One region of the Exiguobacterium sp. s149 genome, then DNA from elsewhere that is predicted to be linked to it. Evidence: a T-box and tRNA genes for the amino acid it is inferred to sense, from the RefSeq annotation. Region 1 holds a T-box; the other holds one or more tRNA genes.
What was found. The T-box of region 1 lies ahead of argS (arginine--tRNA ligase). A T-box ahead of a tRNA ligase gene usually reads a tRNA of that ligase, here a tRNA-Arg.

Region 1 (8,472 bases):
ATATCGAGCATTGCGACGGAAATCGGATACATCGAGCCGTCCGAGATTTGTTGAATCCCGTATTCATAAAAAGCCCGTGCATTGGCAAGCAACGTCAAGCTGTCCGTCCGGCTCTCGGTATAGAGGCGGTCGCGTTCATGACAACGACTGATCGTTCGATTGAACGATTTGAGCAGTTTGACAATCTCACGTTGAATGATGGGCGGATAGCCATAGACGTGCTCGCCGGTCATGACGAGCCACGTGCGGATGCCTTCGATTTCCTCGGAACGGACCGAGATGAAGCTATGATAGTCTTCATCGAACTCGTTCGATAACGGGGCGTCCCATTCAAAGCGCATCTCATACTCGACCGAGGCTTCGTTCGGATAGGTTGCATCGAGTAAATCAAAGACGACGTGGCGATCGATCGGCTGGCGCGTCTTTAAATCAAAGTAAAGTGTGCGGTCGAACAGTTTGAACTCGACGAACCCTTCGTCGTACTCGTTGAGTCGTTCACATTGACTGAGGAACACCTCAATCGCTTGCGCCTCGCTTTGTGACAACGACACGGCTTCTTTTGCCTCATCATATTGTTCAATCAACGATTTGAAGGCGTCTTGCCGACCTTTCTGGATGATGAGCCGCTTAATAAAGAAGGTGAGTGCGGCGGCGATACTGCTGACGACAAGCAAGTTCGTCTCACGGAAGAGCGAGGCTGCTAAAATGAAGACGAGACTGACGATATACGTGTAAAACGCGATGTTTAGAAAGTCGCGGACCGGGATATCGACACGGAACCACCAACCGACTTGATACTTTTGTACGACCGTGTTTAAGATGATGGCCACAATCAAGCCGGCAAGCGGCAGAAACGAATCTTGGGAATAAAAACCGAGACCGGTCACACCACCGAGTGCCAAGTAGACGCTGGCCGGGATGGCGATTTCCAAAAACGACGTGATGGCGTTCCACGGATACGTAAAACGGAACCGTCGAAGCGCGACGCGCGGTTTCAAGTTGACGAACTGGAAGACGAGTAGTCCAATCTGATTGACGAACAGCGCTGTCTCAAAATCAAAGAATAAAAAAATAATTAAGACGATACTTTCTGAAAAGGTAAAGTAGACGCCTTTCCGTTCAATGGAGTCCATTTGAAAAGTAATGACGAGCAACGCAATCAAGATGAACGGTAACGGCTCGATGGCCGGCATGTTTAATACGCCTGTAGCGAACAAGATGAGGGTCAAACTGAATAGCATACTCCAAATACTCCAACCGAGGACGGACATCTTGCGGAAATGGTTCATGGTTCCCTCCTATGTGGGAAAAATTCAATTATGTATGGTAGAAGATTCGGCACAATCACGCCCGAGTCCTGCCTATCCACCATAATGGCGGAATTCTAGCATTGAGTCTATATGAAATATCCTCTATAATGAAATTGCTTTTCAACCACATAGACGAAAGTCGATGAAAAAGAGAGTAACGATCGTTCCGTCAACAAAGCGACCTAGGGATTGGTGAGAGCCTAGGCTGACAAACATCGCGAAACGCACTTTTGAGATGCTATCCGAACTTGAGTAGGCGTAGCCGGGGGACCCCCGTTATCACCGATAAAGCGGTCTGCGTCAAGCAGGCAAGAAGAGTGGTACCGCGGGCCATCCCGTCTCTTTGCATCTGTGCAAAGGGCGTTTTTTTTATGAACAAATGATAAGGAGGAATTAGAATGAGTTATGAACGCAAATATGCGGAAGCCTTGTCCCGTGTCATCGGGGACGAGTTGACGCTCGACCAGATTGAAGCATTGATTGAAAAACCGAAACATGAGGCACACGGGGACCTTGCTTTCCCGTGTTTCCAACTTGCGAAAGCCTATCGTAAAGCACCGGTCATGATCGCGACGGATATCGCAAACGACTTGAACGATGAGTTGTTCACGAAAGTCGAGGCGGCCGGCCCGTATGTGAACGTCTTCTTGAGCCGTGACGTCGTCTCACAAGAAATCATCAACACGGTGCTCGATGAACAAGCGGACTATGCGACGCATGCGACACGCAACGAGACAATCGTCACCGATTTCTCGTCACCGAACATCGCCAAACCGTTCTCGATGGGACACCTTCGTTCAACGGTGATCGGGAATGCCATCAACCAAATCGCCCGTAAAAACGGCTATGACGTCGTCGGCATCAACCACCTCGGAGATTGGGGCACACAGTTCGGTAAACTGATGGTCGCCTATAAAAAATGGGGCGACGAGGAAGCGGTCCGGGCACATCCGATTGCTGAGCTCTTGAAGCTCTACGTCCATTTCCACGAAGAAGCGAAGACTCGACCGGAACTTGAAGATGAGGGCCGTGCGTGGTTCAAGAAACTTGAAGACGGCAACGAGGAAGCGACTGAGCTGTGGACGTGGTTCCGTGACGAATCACTCAAAGAGTTCCAAAAAGTATACGACCTCCTCGGTGTCGAATTCGACAGCTTTAGCGGGGAAGCGTTCTATAACGACAAGATGGATCGTGTTGTCGCCATGCTCGAAGAGAAAAACCTTCTCGTCGAAAGTGAAGGGGCGATGGTCGTCTCGCTTGAAGATGAGAACTTGCCACCATGTTTGATTAAAAAGAAAGACGGCGCGACGCTTTATGCGACACGCGACTTGGCAGCTGCCGTCTATCGTCATGAGACGTACAACTTCGTCCAGGCGAACTACGTCGTCGGCGGCGAGCAGGCGCTTCACTTCAAACAACTGTTTTCAGTCCTGCGCAAGCTCGGCTATGACTTCGTCGATGGCATGCATCACGTGCCGTTCGGCTTGATTTTGCAAGAAGGGAAAAAGATGTCGACACGTAAAGGTCGCATCGTCTTGCTCGAGGAAGTGCTCAAAGAAGCAATCGAGAAAGCACAAGCGAACATCGCTCAGAAGAATCCGGAACTTGCGAACGCGGACGACGTGGCACGCATGGTCGGTGTCGGCGCGGTCATCTTCCACGATTTGAAGAATGAACGCATCAACAACATCGAGTTCGACCTCGATAGCATGCTCAAATTCGAAGGCGAGACGGGCCCGTACGTGCAGTACACGAACGCGCGTGCGAACTCGCTCCTTCGTAAAGGTAACTACGACGGCTCGACGTTCACTGGCGCAAACGACGACCACACGTGGGGCGTCGTGACGATGCTCAACGCGTTCCCACACGTCATCACACGTGCCCATGAACGTCGCGAACCATCAATCATTAGCCGTTACGTGCTCGATTTGGCGCAAGCGTTCAACAAGTATTACGGTCATGTCCGTGTCCTCGAAGAAGATGCAGGCAAACAATCACGTCTCGCCCTCGTCAAAGCGGTGACGATCGTATTGACGGAAGGACTCCGTTTGATCGGTGTTCAAGCTCCAGAAGAAATGTAAGCACAAATAAGGGACCCTTTTGAGGGGGTCCCTTTTCCTATGCCTTCATGCGTGTGACCGTCCGGGCTTTTGTATCATACAGACACCATTCCCGGTCGAAGATGACGGCGCCGACATTGATGACGTACCGTTTTTTCTTCAAGGTGAACGGCTTCCCGATTTCCCAGGGAATCGAGCGACCTTTCCGGTAAATCCCCGGAATATGGCTGTGTCCGATAAAGACGAGCGGATACTTCCCTTTCTCGACAAGCGGTTCCCAGTCCGGACTCCATTTCACTTGGTGTCCATGCAAGAATAGCGCCTCATCGAGCGTCGTCTGCTCCGGTAATAAGGCGATTCGTGTCTTGACCGGATGCGACACCACGAGCACTTCGTCAATCCGCTCTTCTTGATTGCCGCGCAGGCTAGGGAAGGTGAGGAGCGCCTCGTAGTCAGGGTCGTACGTCACGACATCGGACACTTCATGGAAGCGCTCGTTGCGCCGTTTCTTACCGATATGACACTCGTACAGATCGCCGAGGCAAAGGATGTGCTCCGTCTCGCGGAGGACCGACTCGAGCACGGCTTTCAAATCATCAAACGAACCATGTGGGTCACTGATGATGGCGAGTTTCATCGGTAGTTTGTGAATTGGGCATCGACGGACAATTCGAGCTCACGGACGAGCTGCATGACGGCTTGAAGGTCATCGCGCGACTTGGCTGTCACACGGATTTGATCGTCTTGAATTTGCGACTTCACTTTCAGTTTTGATTCTTTGATGGCGTTGTTAATTTTTTTTGCATCGTCTTTATCGATGCCGCTCTTCAATTTGACGCGTTGACGCACTGTGCCGCCGAGCGCACGTTCTACTTTTTGATAATCAAGGTTTTTCGTCGGTACGCCACGTTTAATCAATTTCGTGATCATGACGTCTTTCAATTGCTCGAGTTTGTAGTCGTCATCTGAGACGAGGACGAGGTCGCCGTTATCGAGTGACATCTCACTCTTCGAACCTTTAAAGTCGTAACGGTTCAAAATTTCTTTCTCGGCGATTTGAATCGCGTTCTTCACTTCTTCGAGGTTCATTTCTGACACAATATCAAAAGAATTGTCTTTTGCCATGTTTCATCCATCCTTTACAAGGGTTTTGTTATAATGATAGCAGATTTGAAGTAGTGAAGGAGTGAAAGAGATGGAACATACTATCGATCAACAGACAAATGTAGATTTAGACCATATGGCATATCACGGCAAAGACCTCGGGGTGACGTTTAAAAGTGACCTCATCCGGTTGCGGGTCTGGTCACCGGTTGCCGAAGAGATGACGGTAAAACTATACCGGACACCGCGAGCGCGGAAGTTCGAACGGTTGTCGTTAGAACGGGCCGAGAAAGGGACGTGGGTCATCGAACTCGATCGTGCTTTGTTTGAAGGTCAGTTTTATGTGTTCGAGGCGGTCGTAGCTGGGAAACGTATCGAATCGCTCGACCCGTATGCAAAAGTCGTCGGGATCAATGGGAAGCGCGGGTGTCTGCTCGACCCATCTACGCTCAACCCAGACCATTGGGTCAAAGAACGTCCGCTCTTCCACTCGTCACAAGAAGCGGTCATCTATGAAGCGCACGTCCGTGATTTGACGAGTCATCCGGACAGTGGTGTCATGCATCGCGGGAAATTCCTCGGGATGACCGAAGTCGGAACGAAGACACCGACGGGTTATCCGACGGGTCTCGACTATATTACCGGGCTTGGCGTCACGCATCTCCAACTCATGCCGTTCTTCGATTACGGTTCAGTGAATGAGTCACGCGAGAGTGAGGCGAATTATAATTGGGGCTATGACCCGGTCCACTATTTTGCCGTCGAAGGCTCATACGCTTCCTCAGCGGATGATCCGGCCGCTCGCATCATCGAGTTGAAAGCGATGATTCAAGCACTTCACGATCGTGGCATCCGTGTCATCATGGACGTCGTGTTCAACCATACGTATGATGCATTGACGACGCCGCTCGGACAGTTCGTACCGGACTACTATTACCGCTTGAACGAGGACGGTACGCTCGCCGACGGTTCGGCGTGCGGGAACGATACGGCGTCCGAACGGGCGATGATGCGCAAATTGATCGTCGAATGTGTGTCGTATTGGGCGAAAGAGTTCATGATTGATGGCTTCCGCTTCGATTTGATGGGACTTCATGACGTCAAGACGATGAACCAGGTCCGCAGGGCGCTCGATCGCGTCGACCCATCGATTCTCGTGACCGGAGAAGGCTGGGATCTCGACACACCGCTTCCGGTCCGTAAAAAAGCGAACCAACATAACGCCCACAAGATGCCGCGCATCGCCCAGTTCAACGACGCGATTCGCGACGGTGTCCGTGGGGATGTGTTCATCGAAGACTTGCCAGGTTGGATCAGCGGCAACGCGGATATGACGGCGGACGTCAAACGTGGGATTGCCGGTGCAGTCACGAGCCAAAGCTTTGCTGACGAACCGAACCAAGTCGTGAACTATGTCGAGTGCCATGACAACTTGACGCTTTGGGACAAACTGGCCGTTACGAATCCGGACGACGATGAGACGACACGCCGCCGCCGGCATCGTCTCGCGACATCGATTGTGTTGCTCAGTCAAGGCATCCCGTTCCTGCATAGCGGTCAAGAGTTCTTCCGCACGAAAGACGGGGACGAGAACAGCTTCAATTCGGGGGAGGTTGTCAACCGTTTGGATTGGACGCGGGCCGAGCAAGAGACGCCGAGCGTCGAATATGTGAAGGGCTTGATCAGCCTGCGCAAACAATATCCGTTGTTCCGTCTTGAGAACGCGGAACAGATTCGTAAACATTTACGTTTCTTCGATGAAGACGAGGGCGTCATCGCCTTTGAACTGAGTCGCCACGTCGAAGGTTACGTCGAACGCCATCTCGTATACCATAACGGACTCGAAGAAGCGGTCGAGGTGAAACTACCGTCCGGCAAGTTCGAGGTCCATGTCGAAGATCACACCGTCAATTTGACGGCACCACGTCTCCTCGAGGAGCGGCATGTCACGGTCGCGCCGTTATCGACACTCGTCGTGACGGAACGCCGTCCGGATTACAGCAAATATGCGGTCGCCGGTGGAGCTGCCTTGGCTATCCTCGGTCTCTGGTATGTTGCGAAAAAACGGAAACCGAAACAAAAGTAAGCGCGAAAAAAGGAGACGTCATTCCGTCTCCTTTTCCTCGTTCGTTTCAGTTTTGGCTGCCTCGAGCTCCATCATCTTTTTGACGATGATGTGTTTTGGCATATGCATGAGTTCCTCGAGTGGGACGTTTAGCTTTTTGGCAAGCTCAACCGCCGTCTCGGGAGAGAGTTGAAGTGGGCGCATGAGGGTTCCTCCTTTCCGATTACGGGTGTGCTACTGCCAGTATACAGGAAAAGCGGACAGATGGAGAATGTGTTCTGTGAACACATTCAAAATCGAAAAATGCGTCGTGCGTTGCTAAGCTGAAACTAGGAAGTGATCAAATGTACAAACAAGTAGCAGACTATCAATTTCATGAAACGGTTGAATGGTTAGAGCGCGTTGGTGGAGGATGGATGTTGTATTTGGCGCAAACCGGGTTTCTGTTTTTTGACGAGACATTCCAAATCCGATGGGAACTCGAGTGGAAATGGGCACCTTGCGCACTATATATTGAACCACATGGTAGAAGAGCCGTCGCGCTATTTCGAGATTTGCAGACATACGGAGTCATGGATTTGACGAACGGGACGATGGAACGTCACCCAATTCCACGGACGTTCCATGACGATTGGTTCAGTAACCTGCATTACTGGTCAGGGGACGATTTGTATTTGTACTCGGCCGAATCAGATATCGTCGCCTTGAACTTGAACGATCACACGTTTCGGTATAGCCGTTACGAGGAAATCCCGGAGTTCGGGAACATCATCGAACTCGCATATCAATCGACCTATGATTTCGAACGATTCACGGCACCTGGCCTCGTGACCTTGTACGATGAACGGAATCAACAGTTCATGGTCGAGGACGTCGAAGCGGGCGCGCGTTGGAAGATTCCATACGGGGGTGACCGTGACTTGGTCATCGTCGATCAAATGGGTGTGACGACTGCTATCACCTCGATGACATCGTTCCAACTGTTTGAGCGCGATTGTGAAGTGTTCTCATCAGAAGTATGTGCCGAGACCGAATTGTTGAAAGTCGTCTTATTGGACGAGCCGGGCGACAGACTTGTCGTCCTATCGACGCCGCGTCGCTTCTGCCATAGTTGGCTGCAAGTGTTCGAGCGTTGACAATCCTGGACCAGGGCATGGTTCAGGATTTTTTTACGAAGGCTTACAGAATCTCGTCTAAAAACGGGAACAGTCTTCTTAGATGGAGAGGAGTGGACAGGGATGGAACGATTAGGACAAGCGTTAGTCCGATGGCGCTACGCTGTCGTGTTGATTTGGACGGTATTGCTCGCGGTATCGGTATATTTCGGATTACAGTTGCCAAGTGAACTGCGCGGCAATGGATTTGCGATTCAAGACGGGCGCTTCGCCCAAGTGGAAGATACGTTGAACGACCGGTTCGACCGGGCCGGGGCCTCGATGATCGTCTTGTTGGAAGGTGGGGACCTTGATACGGTCATCGAGCAGCAACGGGATCGACTGATTGACGTCGATGGAATCGACGGCGTGATCACGCCAGCCGAGAATCCCGATGCCCGCTCAGGGGACGCAGCTTACTTATTGCTCGAGTTCGAGGATTACGATACGGCCGAGGCGTCAATCGATGACGTTCGCAACGCCTTGATTCGAGATACGGATACAGACGTGCGATTGACCGGAGAGCCGGTCTTCGCGGATGACTTGAATGAAGCGTCGAAGAATGACTTGATTCGGGCCGAGTTGATTGGAATCCCGGTCGCGTTGCTCGTCCTCTTGCTCGTCTTCGGGACGCCGCTCGCCGCGGTCATGCCATTATTCGTTGGATTGATTACATTCATCGTGGCTGCCGGCTCGTTGTTCTTCTTTGCCCAGACGATGGAACTATCCATTTTCGTCTTGAATGCGGTCGCGATGATCGCCATCGCGCTCGGCATCGA
Region 2 (8,472 bases), on a different contig from region 1:
GTGTAAGCGTGGATCGTTGTCATGAGACCTTCAACGATTCCGAACTGATCTTGGAGAACTTTAGCCATTGGCGCCAAGCAGTTTGTCGTACATGAAGCACCAGAGATTACTGTCTCTGTACCATCGAGGATGTCGTGGTTTGTGTTATAAACGACAGTTTTCATGTCACCTGTAGCTGGAGCCGAGATGACAACTTTTTTCGCGCCAGCTTTCAAGTGAAGCTCCGCTTTTTCTTTGTCTGTGAAGAATCCAGTACATTCGAGTACGATGTCAACACCGAGCTCGCCCCATGGAAGTTCTTCTGGGTTACGGTTAGCAAGTGTGATGACTTTCTCTCCGTTTACGAGGAAGTGATCGTCGTGTACTTCAACGTCTCCGTCAAAACGACCTTGAGTCGTGTCGTACTTGAGAAGGTGAGCAAGCATCTTCGTGTCAGTCAAGTCGTTGATTGCAACAACTTCGATTCCTTCGTTTTTGATGATCTCGCGGAATGCCAAACGACCAATACGTCCAAATCCGTTAATACCAACTTTTACTGCCATAGTTAATTTCCTCCTTAGGGTAGAAGCTATTTATTGAAGAGCCAACGGGGGTCAACTCTTTAATAACGATTTAATAATTCTGTCGCCGCACCTTCGTCTGTGACGAGGATGATGTTCGGCGTGTGTTTCGCATATGCGGCGATCGCCTGTGCCTTTGATTTCCCTCCGGCGACAGCGATGACCGTGTCCATATCGTCGAGCTCCTCCAATTGGATCCCGACCGTCTTGACCCGGTGCACGATTTCACCTTCCGCGTTGAAATAATATCCGAACGCTTCGGCGACGGCATCGTGCCGTTCGATCATCCGCAAATGCTCTGGTGACGCGTGACGGCGTTTCGCCATCGTTTCCGCCTCACCAATTCCATGTACCACAATTCGCGCCGCTCTAATCATTTCCAGTACATTTTTAATGCTAGGTTCCTCCACCATCCGCTCGAACGTCTCTTGCGAAACCTCGTCCGGAATGTGGAGTAAATGATAGTCGGCATGGGCCCGGTCGGCCATTCGAGAACAGACGGTGTTCGCCTGTAACTCGAGCGTCTCTCCGAGTCCGCCGCGTGCTGGCACGAAATGCATCGGCCGTTCTTTTTTATCGGGCGACATCATGGCCGCAACCGATGCCATCGTCGTCCCGCCTGTGACCGCGATGATATTGTCGTCCGGTGCCAGTCTCGCTTTCAGTTGCGTGACGGCGGCCCGACCGATATCTCGCTGGACCCAGAACGTCTCGTCGGAATCACCCGGTACGATAACGACTTGGCGAACGCCTAGTTTGCGCTCGAGTTCTCGTGCGACTTCCGAGATGCCTAGAATCTCTCCCATGACCTCGTGCAAGTCCCGGAGAACGTTTCGGCCCGATTCCGTAAGGGAAATACCTTGAGTAGCGACCATCAATAGACCTTGGTCTTTCAAAAAGTCAACTTCTCGTCTTAGGATTCGTTCCGTCAGTCCGAGGCTTGTTGCCAATGTCCTGCGGCCGATCGGCTGCATCAAACGGACATAATGTAAGATATCGTAACGATGTCGGAGCGTATCGAGCATGTCGGGAACGATTTGCTTCTGAACTTGAATCAGCTGCTGGATCATACTCATTCCCCCTCGACTTAAAGCATGGACAATTTTTGTCCCACTTTTATATTTGCGTCCCACCGCTACGACTTCATCTTATCAATCACCTTTCCGTCTTGCAACCCCTTCAAACGTTTTTTTTCGGTGTAAGCGTATACTTAACAAAATCTTCAACTTTACTGTCATCATATCGACCTTGACTAATGACACGCCCCTCGTGTAAGACGACAGGGATCTCAAACAAGTACTTCGCCTCGAGTTCTTCGTTGCCGGTGATGTCAATCTGCTCGAGCTCAAACGGATAGTCTTCCATGAGCCATTCGAGCATGACGAGCGCCTCCTCACAAAGCGAACAGTTGGCGCGGCGGTATAACGTCAGGACCATGTCAGTCCCCTCCTTTCCATAGTTGTCGTTCCCGCTCCCGCGAGTTTCCAAAACCGAGCGCCTCCCGATAGTTCGCCACGGTCCGTCGTGTCACCGTATAGCCGAGCCGGGCCAGCTCGCGCATGAGTGCGGCATCGCTCAGCGGCGACGTCTCTTGTTGAATTAGTTCGGCGAGCGCCTTCTTCACCATGAACGGCGATTGCCCATGCGTCGCCCGGACGAAAAAGTGACGCCATGCCATCACGCCGCCTTCGGTCGTCACATACTTGCCTTGAATCGCCCGGCCGACGGTCGATTCGTGCTTGCCGATCTGTTCGGCGACTTCTTTTCGCGTCAACGGGTGCAAGATGAGCTTCCCGTCCAACCAATCGCGTTGGCGTTCGGCGATGACGGCCCATACCAATCGAAGCGTCGCGTTCCGCATCTCGAGCGTCTCGTGCCACCATTTCGCCTCGCGGTCGTCCCCTATTCGAGCCGCATCGAGCGTCGGGCTGAACCATGTCGTCACGAGTTCGCCGTCACGACGGACGACTTCAAGTTCCGGGACGACGTGTTCGGTTCCTTCATATAATAATGGCGTCTTCCGGAGCGTCGCTACGATACGCGTCACCCGTTCGTACTCGGCAACCGAGATGTCGAGTCGTCCCGGGATGTCATCAAGGTTCGCGTCGAGCGCCTCGAACACGTCCAAGACGAATGGGTCGTCATGTTCAATCGCATGCCGGTATTGGCAGTCGTGCTCATTCTTCGCCCCAATCCCTGTCGGTTCTAGAAACAAGAGCGCTTGGCGCGCCGCCTCAATGTCCGCCACATCGACCTCGAAACGATGAGCGAGCACGAAGTCGCTCTCCGGTAGCAGACCACGATGGTCGAGCGCGAGGACGAGCCGTTTCTGGAGCGCACGCTGGGCCTCAGTCCCGCTCCCTTCCTCGATTTGCTCGAACAATCGCTCCTCGAACCCGCTCGCCGTATCGGCTACCCATTCGACCGCACCGCTCCCCGTGGCGATGCATGGATTGCGTCGGGCCAACCGGCCGAGCTGAAAGGCGATCGCGGTCCGGTCCGCCTCGAGAATCGGCAGCCGCCGAACCATGTCCTGGGTCAGCTGTTGTGTCTGAAGTTGTTGCTGTTCTTGCCGTTGCATCGGTCACACCCCTCTCGCTTCCTATTGTAGCGAACAGCGCGAAATCGTGCTCGAAAAAAAGTGAGTCGAACAGGATTGCTTTTTTAAAAAAACAAATGTATAATAAATCGTGTCAGAGAACATGCACCCGTAGCTCAGGGGATAGAGCACTGGTTTCCGGTGCCAGGTGTCGGGAGTTCGAATCTCTCCGGGTGTATCATAGCAAGAGGTCAGGCAGATGCCTGGCCTCTTTTGTCGTTTTAGAATCGTCAAACCGTGGAATAGGTCAAAAACGATGACTATCGTTTGACCAACATTGACTATAGCGGTATGATAAGTTTACAACCTACATAAAGGAGGCAGATTCAATGTTAATTCCAACAGTTATCGAACAAACAGGTCGCGGGGAACGCGCGTACGATATTTACTCACGCTTGCTCAAGGACCGCATCATCTTGCTCGGAAGTGCGATCGACGACAACGTCGCCAACTCGATTGTCGCCCAGCTGCTCTTCCTTGCAGCCGAGGACCCAGATAAGGACATCTCACTTTACATCAACAGCCCGGGTGGTTCGATCACTTCCGGAATGGCGATTTATGACACGATGAACTTCATCAAGCCGAACGTGTCGACGATTTGTATCGGAATGGCCGCATCGATGGGTGCCTTCTTGCTCCAAGCCGGTGAAAAAGGTAAACGCTTCGCGCTTCCGAACGCGGAGATCATGATTCACCAACCGCTCGGCGGTACGCAAGGTCAAGCATCGGATATCAAAATCCATGCCGAGCGCATTATCAAGATGCGTGAGAAATTGAACCAAATCATGGCCGACAACACTGGCCAGCCGCTTGAAGTCATCGAGCGCGACACAGAGCGCGACTACTTCATGTCAGCTGAACAAGCGAAAGACTACGGTCTCATCGACAAAGTCATGACGCGTTAATCCAAAAGTGCCTTTCCCGACTTCGGGAAAGGCACTTCTTTGTTATTGGACGGGCAACCAAATTTCAATCAAGTCGTCGGCTCCGTCTTGTCCATGAATATAGCGCTCAAAATCGAGTGCATCTCGCAACGTTACATCCGGCAATGCTAGAAGTTGATTATATGTCGTAGGGATAGCTGGAATTCCCCCTTCGACCGTGGCGACAAGATACCGTCCTGCCGACAGTTCAACCTGTCTTCCGTCTTTACCTGTCACAGGATTAGTCATCCCTGCTAAATAGGCTTCTTCTTTCGCTAAACAGACGCCATATGATTCGTCTGTTGTCAGCTCTGGTTGCAGTTTTTCCCAAACGAATGGGATTTTGGTGAGTTCGGATACATAGCCGTTTACGATTTTCGGTTGGTCCCACTTCTCATAACGTACTTTCATTGAATCTCCCCCTGTTTGCATCCATTTAATTTGTTGCTCGACTTGTCGCAACGCCTCGATCTCACGTTGAACCTCGTCAAGTCTGCTGTCGAGTAACCCGCTCACACTTTCTGCCGCTTGAATTTGTTCGAGCGAGATGCCCATTTGACGTAGTAACTTGATTTCGTTCAGGCGCCTTATTTCTTCCATCCCGTATAACCGATACTGATTCTCTAAACGAGTCGGTTGGACAAGTCCTTTTGCTTCATACCATTTTATTGCTTTAGTGGACAACCCCGTTAGATGGACCACTTTTCCGATTTGAATCATTGGCGTCCCCCCTTCTCGTTTATCATAAAGCCGGCCGTAGCGGACAGGTCAACATCTTTATTCTTTGACCTCGACCCCGAATACATAGCGGCTATCGCCTTGCGGCCAATCCCCGCCCGTCTCGAATACATAAACGCCCGGCTCGTCTGGCACGACCGGTTCAGCTGGGACAAGTTCCCCATCGACGATTTGATGGAACGAAGCGTTCGACGGCTCGGCGTGGAACTCGACATCAATCTCGGCACCTGCTTCGACCGGTACGAGCTGTAGGTCGTCCACCTCCGGCAGAGCATGGTCCTCGCATACCGCCTCACCCCCATCCGACCAACAGAATGTCGACTGTTTCACTTCCGCGGTCACGGTTCCGACCCGGACCGTCGGGAGCGGTGGTTTCAGTGACGACTCCGACTTCCAAAACGAGGTGGCATATAAAATCCCGCCGACCACGAGCAACCCAATCACGACAATCCATAATCCTTTTCGTCTCAACCCGCTCATCCCCTTTGTACGTCTATTCCCCGTTCCACGAAAAAACGACCCACTTCCGTGAGTCGTCCTGTTCATTTCGGGCGTCGGAGCCCTTTCATCATATAGCCGCCTTTGAAGTCGATTGGATCGAAAGCAACGAGGAACGCTTTCGGTTCATACTCCTCGACCATTTGGCGCAAATCTTTCATCCGTGTCCGCGCTGCCAAGACATCGAGACGATAGCGGATGCCGTCACGTCCCTGACCTTGGTAGTGCGTCACCCCGTAGCCGCTGTCACGCATCTTCTGGATGAGCTCGGCCGGGAACTCTTGCGTATGCACTTGAATCATGTTGTAGCCGATCGCAAGCTTCCGCTCGACGTAACCGCCGACGAGAATCCCAAGCCCGAAGCCGACCGCATAGACGATCATCCCGAGCGTCGTCAAATCTTGGAACACGATGCCGAGCGCGAAGATATAGATAAGCGTCTCAAGCGTACCGAACAGCCCTGCAATCATCGTTTTTCCTTTGACGAGCATGATGGTACGAAGCGTCAGCACCGGTACATAGACGAGTTGTAATACTAGGATGAGCAAGATTTGCCCCATTGGAACGACCTCCATTCGAATTCAATATAACCACTATTCCAAATTTCAGGGCGGGATGCAACCAAAAAAGGCTGACCGGAGTCAGCCTTTCGCAATTATTTGTCTAAGTTATCAACGCTCGTGAGCAGTTCATAGTCTTTACGGATGACCTGATAGATGGCATTCGTGTCGCCTGACAATACTTCTTCGGCCCGTAATTGGTTGAGGAAGAGGCTTGTCGCGAACGTGACGAGGGCACTTTTCGGGATTCCGATTTGTTTCGCACGCTCCGTGATGACCTGGTCTAAGTCAGCGTCAATCGTGAGCGAGATTCTTTTCTTTGCATTCGACATAATCATGAAGCTCCTTTAAGTTACATTTCTAAAGTCCTATACACAATTGCTAATTATATAGGAAGAATGGTTTTGGCGCAACCAACGTCACGATGAGCTGATTTCTTCACCGTTGCGCACCTTGTCCGCGATCTGGTCGATTTTACGGAGCCGGTGGTTGATTCCTGACTTAGAGATTGGTCCCGTCTCGAGCATCTCGCCGAGTTCTTGGAGCGAGACGTCTTGATGAGTGACTCGGAGTTCGGCGATTTCCCGGAGTTTGACCGGTAAGATTTCGAGTCCGACCGTGCGCTCGAGGAACTTGATGTTCTCGACTTGGCGGAGTGCCGCCCCGACGGTCTTGTTCAAGTTCGCCGTCTCACAGTTAACGAGCCGGTTGACCGAGTTGCGCATGTCCTTGATGATGCGCGCGTCCTCGAAGTCGAGCATGCCGCGCGTCGCCCCGACAAGTTTCAGGAAGTCCGAGATTTTCTCGCTCTCTTTGATGTAGAGGATATGTCCTTTCTTCCGCTCGAGCGTCTTCGCGTTCAAGCCGAAGCGGTTGGCGAGGTCGCGGAGCGCCTGGTTATGGTTCTCGTACAGGCTGTACACCTCGAGGTGATACGATGACGTCTTCGGATGATTGATCGACCCGCCGGCGAGGAACGCCCCGCGCAAATACGCCCGGGCCAGATTCTCGTCGCGCGTCATATCCGAGTTGAGCGTCCGAATCATCTCGTAGTTCTCCCCGAGAATCTCGAGGTCCTTCAACATCGTCTCGGCGCGCTGGGCGACCCGGACGATATAGACGTTGTTCTTCTTCAACCGCATTTTCTTCCGTACGAACAAATCGAGATGATGGTCGTACAGCCGTTTCATGAGGGAATAGATTCGGCGTGCGATGGCGGCGTTCTCGGTCGAGACGTCGAGCGTCATCCCCCGCCCTAAGGCGAGCGAGATGACCCCGTTCATCCGGACGAGCGCGGACAGTTCCGCTTTCGCCTCGGCATCGGTCACAACGAGTTGCGTCAGTTCTTTTTTGACGTCAGAGGCAAAGCTCATGTCAGTCCCCTCCTTTCTGTTCAATCACAACTTATTTCAGCTCGAGCTCTTGGAACGAGCGTGGTTTCTTGATGCGCAACACGCGCTGCATGACGAGGCCGGCGATGGCGTCCGAGTCGTGGCGGATGTAATCGCGGTTATAGTCGACGATGTCACCGGCGAGCACGTTCGTGCCATAGTTCCGAAGCTTCTTGCGATCGAAACGGACCTCTTCCGAGCCGTCCTCGAGGTAACGCTCCAAGTAGATGTCCTCGATCGGCTCGTTATTGACGACAATCGTGTCGACCGTCGACTTGCCGAGATACGCCTCAATCGATTTCAAATGCTTCATCGCGTCGTACCCTTTCGTCTCGCCCGGTTGCGTCATGACGTTGCAAATATAGACGACCGGCTTCCCGGAGCGGACGATGGCATCGCGCACTTCCGGAATCAACAGGTTCGGGATGATACTCGTATATAAGCTCCCTGGTCCGAGTACGATCAAATCCGCGTCCTCAATCGCCTCGACGACACCTGCCGCTGGCTTGATGCCCTCTTCGAGCAAGAATAGGCGCTTAATCGGTTTTTCGACGAGCGGGATTTTCGATTCGCCTTTGACGATCGTCCCGTCCTCGAACTCGGCCGCGAGCGTCATGAGCGTCTCTGTCACCGGGAGCACCTTGCCCTGGGCGTTCAACAGCTGCGACAAGACGTCAACCGCCTTGACGAACGAGCCTTCACAGATGTGCGTCGCCGCCGTCAGCATGAGGTTGCCGAGCGAGTGGCCTTCGAGCCCAAAGCCGCTGTCGAACCGATATTGCAGAATCTTGTCCATGAGCGGTTCGACCTCGGACAAGGCGAGGATGACGTTCCGGATATCGCCCGGCGGTAACATGTGGAACTCATCCCGGAGGCGTCCCGAGCTGCCCCCGTCGTCCCCGACCGTGACGATGGCCGTGATATCGAGCGGATAGTGTTTCAAGCCCCGTACGAGCGTTGAGAGGCCCGTACCGCCACCGATGGCCGTAACTTTTCTGTCGCGTCTCATCTTACTTCTCCTTCGTCGCATGTGCGAGGTCACGATGGACGGTCTTGACGTTATAGCGCTCGGCGAAATGGGCCGACACTTTCTCGGCGAACGTGATCGAACGGTGCTTCCCGCCCGTACAGCCGAAGGCGACGACGACTTGTGTCTTCCCTTCGCGCTTATACTGCGGTAACAGGAATTCGAGCATGTCGATC

Region 2: it encodes a tRNA-Arg, which carries the amino acid that the T-box ahead of argS (arginine--tRNA ligase) is inferred to sense. The anticodon was not compared.

What each region holds. Positions count from the first base shown of each region.
Region 1 covers NZ_JACSLZ010000002.1:44,324-52,795, reverse strand. The annotation lists gene KNP81_RS03430 (GGDEF domain-containing protein) at 1-1,289, opposite strand, end outside; T-box leader at 1,444-1,656, shown strand; gene argS (arginine--tRNA ligase) at 1,709-3,391, shown strand; gene KNP81_RS03420 (metallophosphoesterase family protein) at 3,429-4,007, opposite strand; gene KNP81_RS03415 (YajQ family cyclic di-GMP-binding protein) at 4,004-4,495, opposite strand; gene pulA (type I pullulanase) at 4,566-6,560, shown strand; gene KNP81_RS03405 (YycC family protein) at 6,579-6,743, opposite strand; gene KNP81_RS03400 (hypothetical protein) at 6,884-7,675, shown strand; gene KNP81_RS03395 (MMPL family transporter) at 7,778-8,472, shown strand, end outside.
Region 2 covers NZ_JACSLZ010000001.1:318,811-327,282, forward strand. The annotation lists gene gap (type I glyceraldehyde-3-phosphate dehydrogenase) at 1-542, opposite strand, end outside; gene KNP81_RS01585 (sugar-binding transcriptional regulator) at 602-1,627, opposite strand; gene KNP81_RS01590 (glutaredoxin family protein) at 1,740-1,997, opposite strand; gene KNP81_RS01595 (RNA polymerase factor sigma-54) at 1,999-3,141, opposite strand; tRNA gene KNP81_RS01600 (tRNA-Arg) at 3,265-3,337, shown strand; gene clpP (ATP-dependent Clp endopeptidase proteolytic subunit ClpP) at 3,489-4,064, shown strand; gene KNP81_RS01610 (MerR family transcriptional regulator) at 4,107-4,802, opposite strand; gene KNP81_RS01615 (hypothetical protein) at 4,860-5,300, opposite strand; gene KNP81_RS01620 (DUF2179 domain-containing protein) at 5,363-5,878, opposite strand; gene KNP81_RS01625 (hypothetical protein) at 5,974-6,210, opposite strand; gene whiA (DNA-binding protein WhiA) at 6,298-7,251, opposite strand; gene KNP81_RS01635 (gluconeogenesis factor YvcK family protein) at 7,283-8,278, opposite strand; gene rapZ (RNase adapter RapZ) at 8,280-8,472, opposite strand, start outside.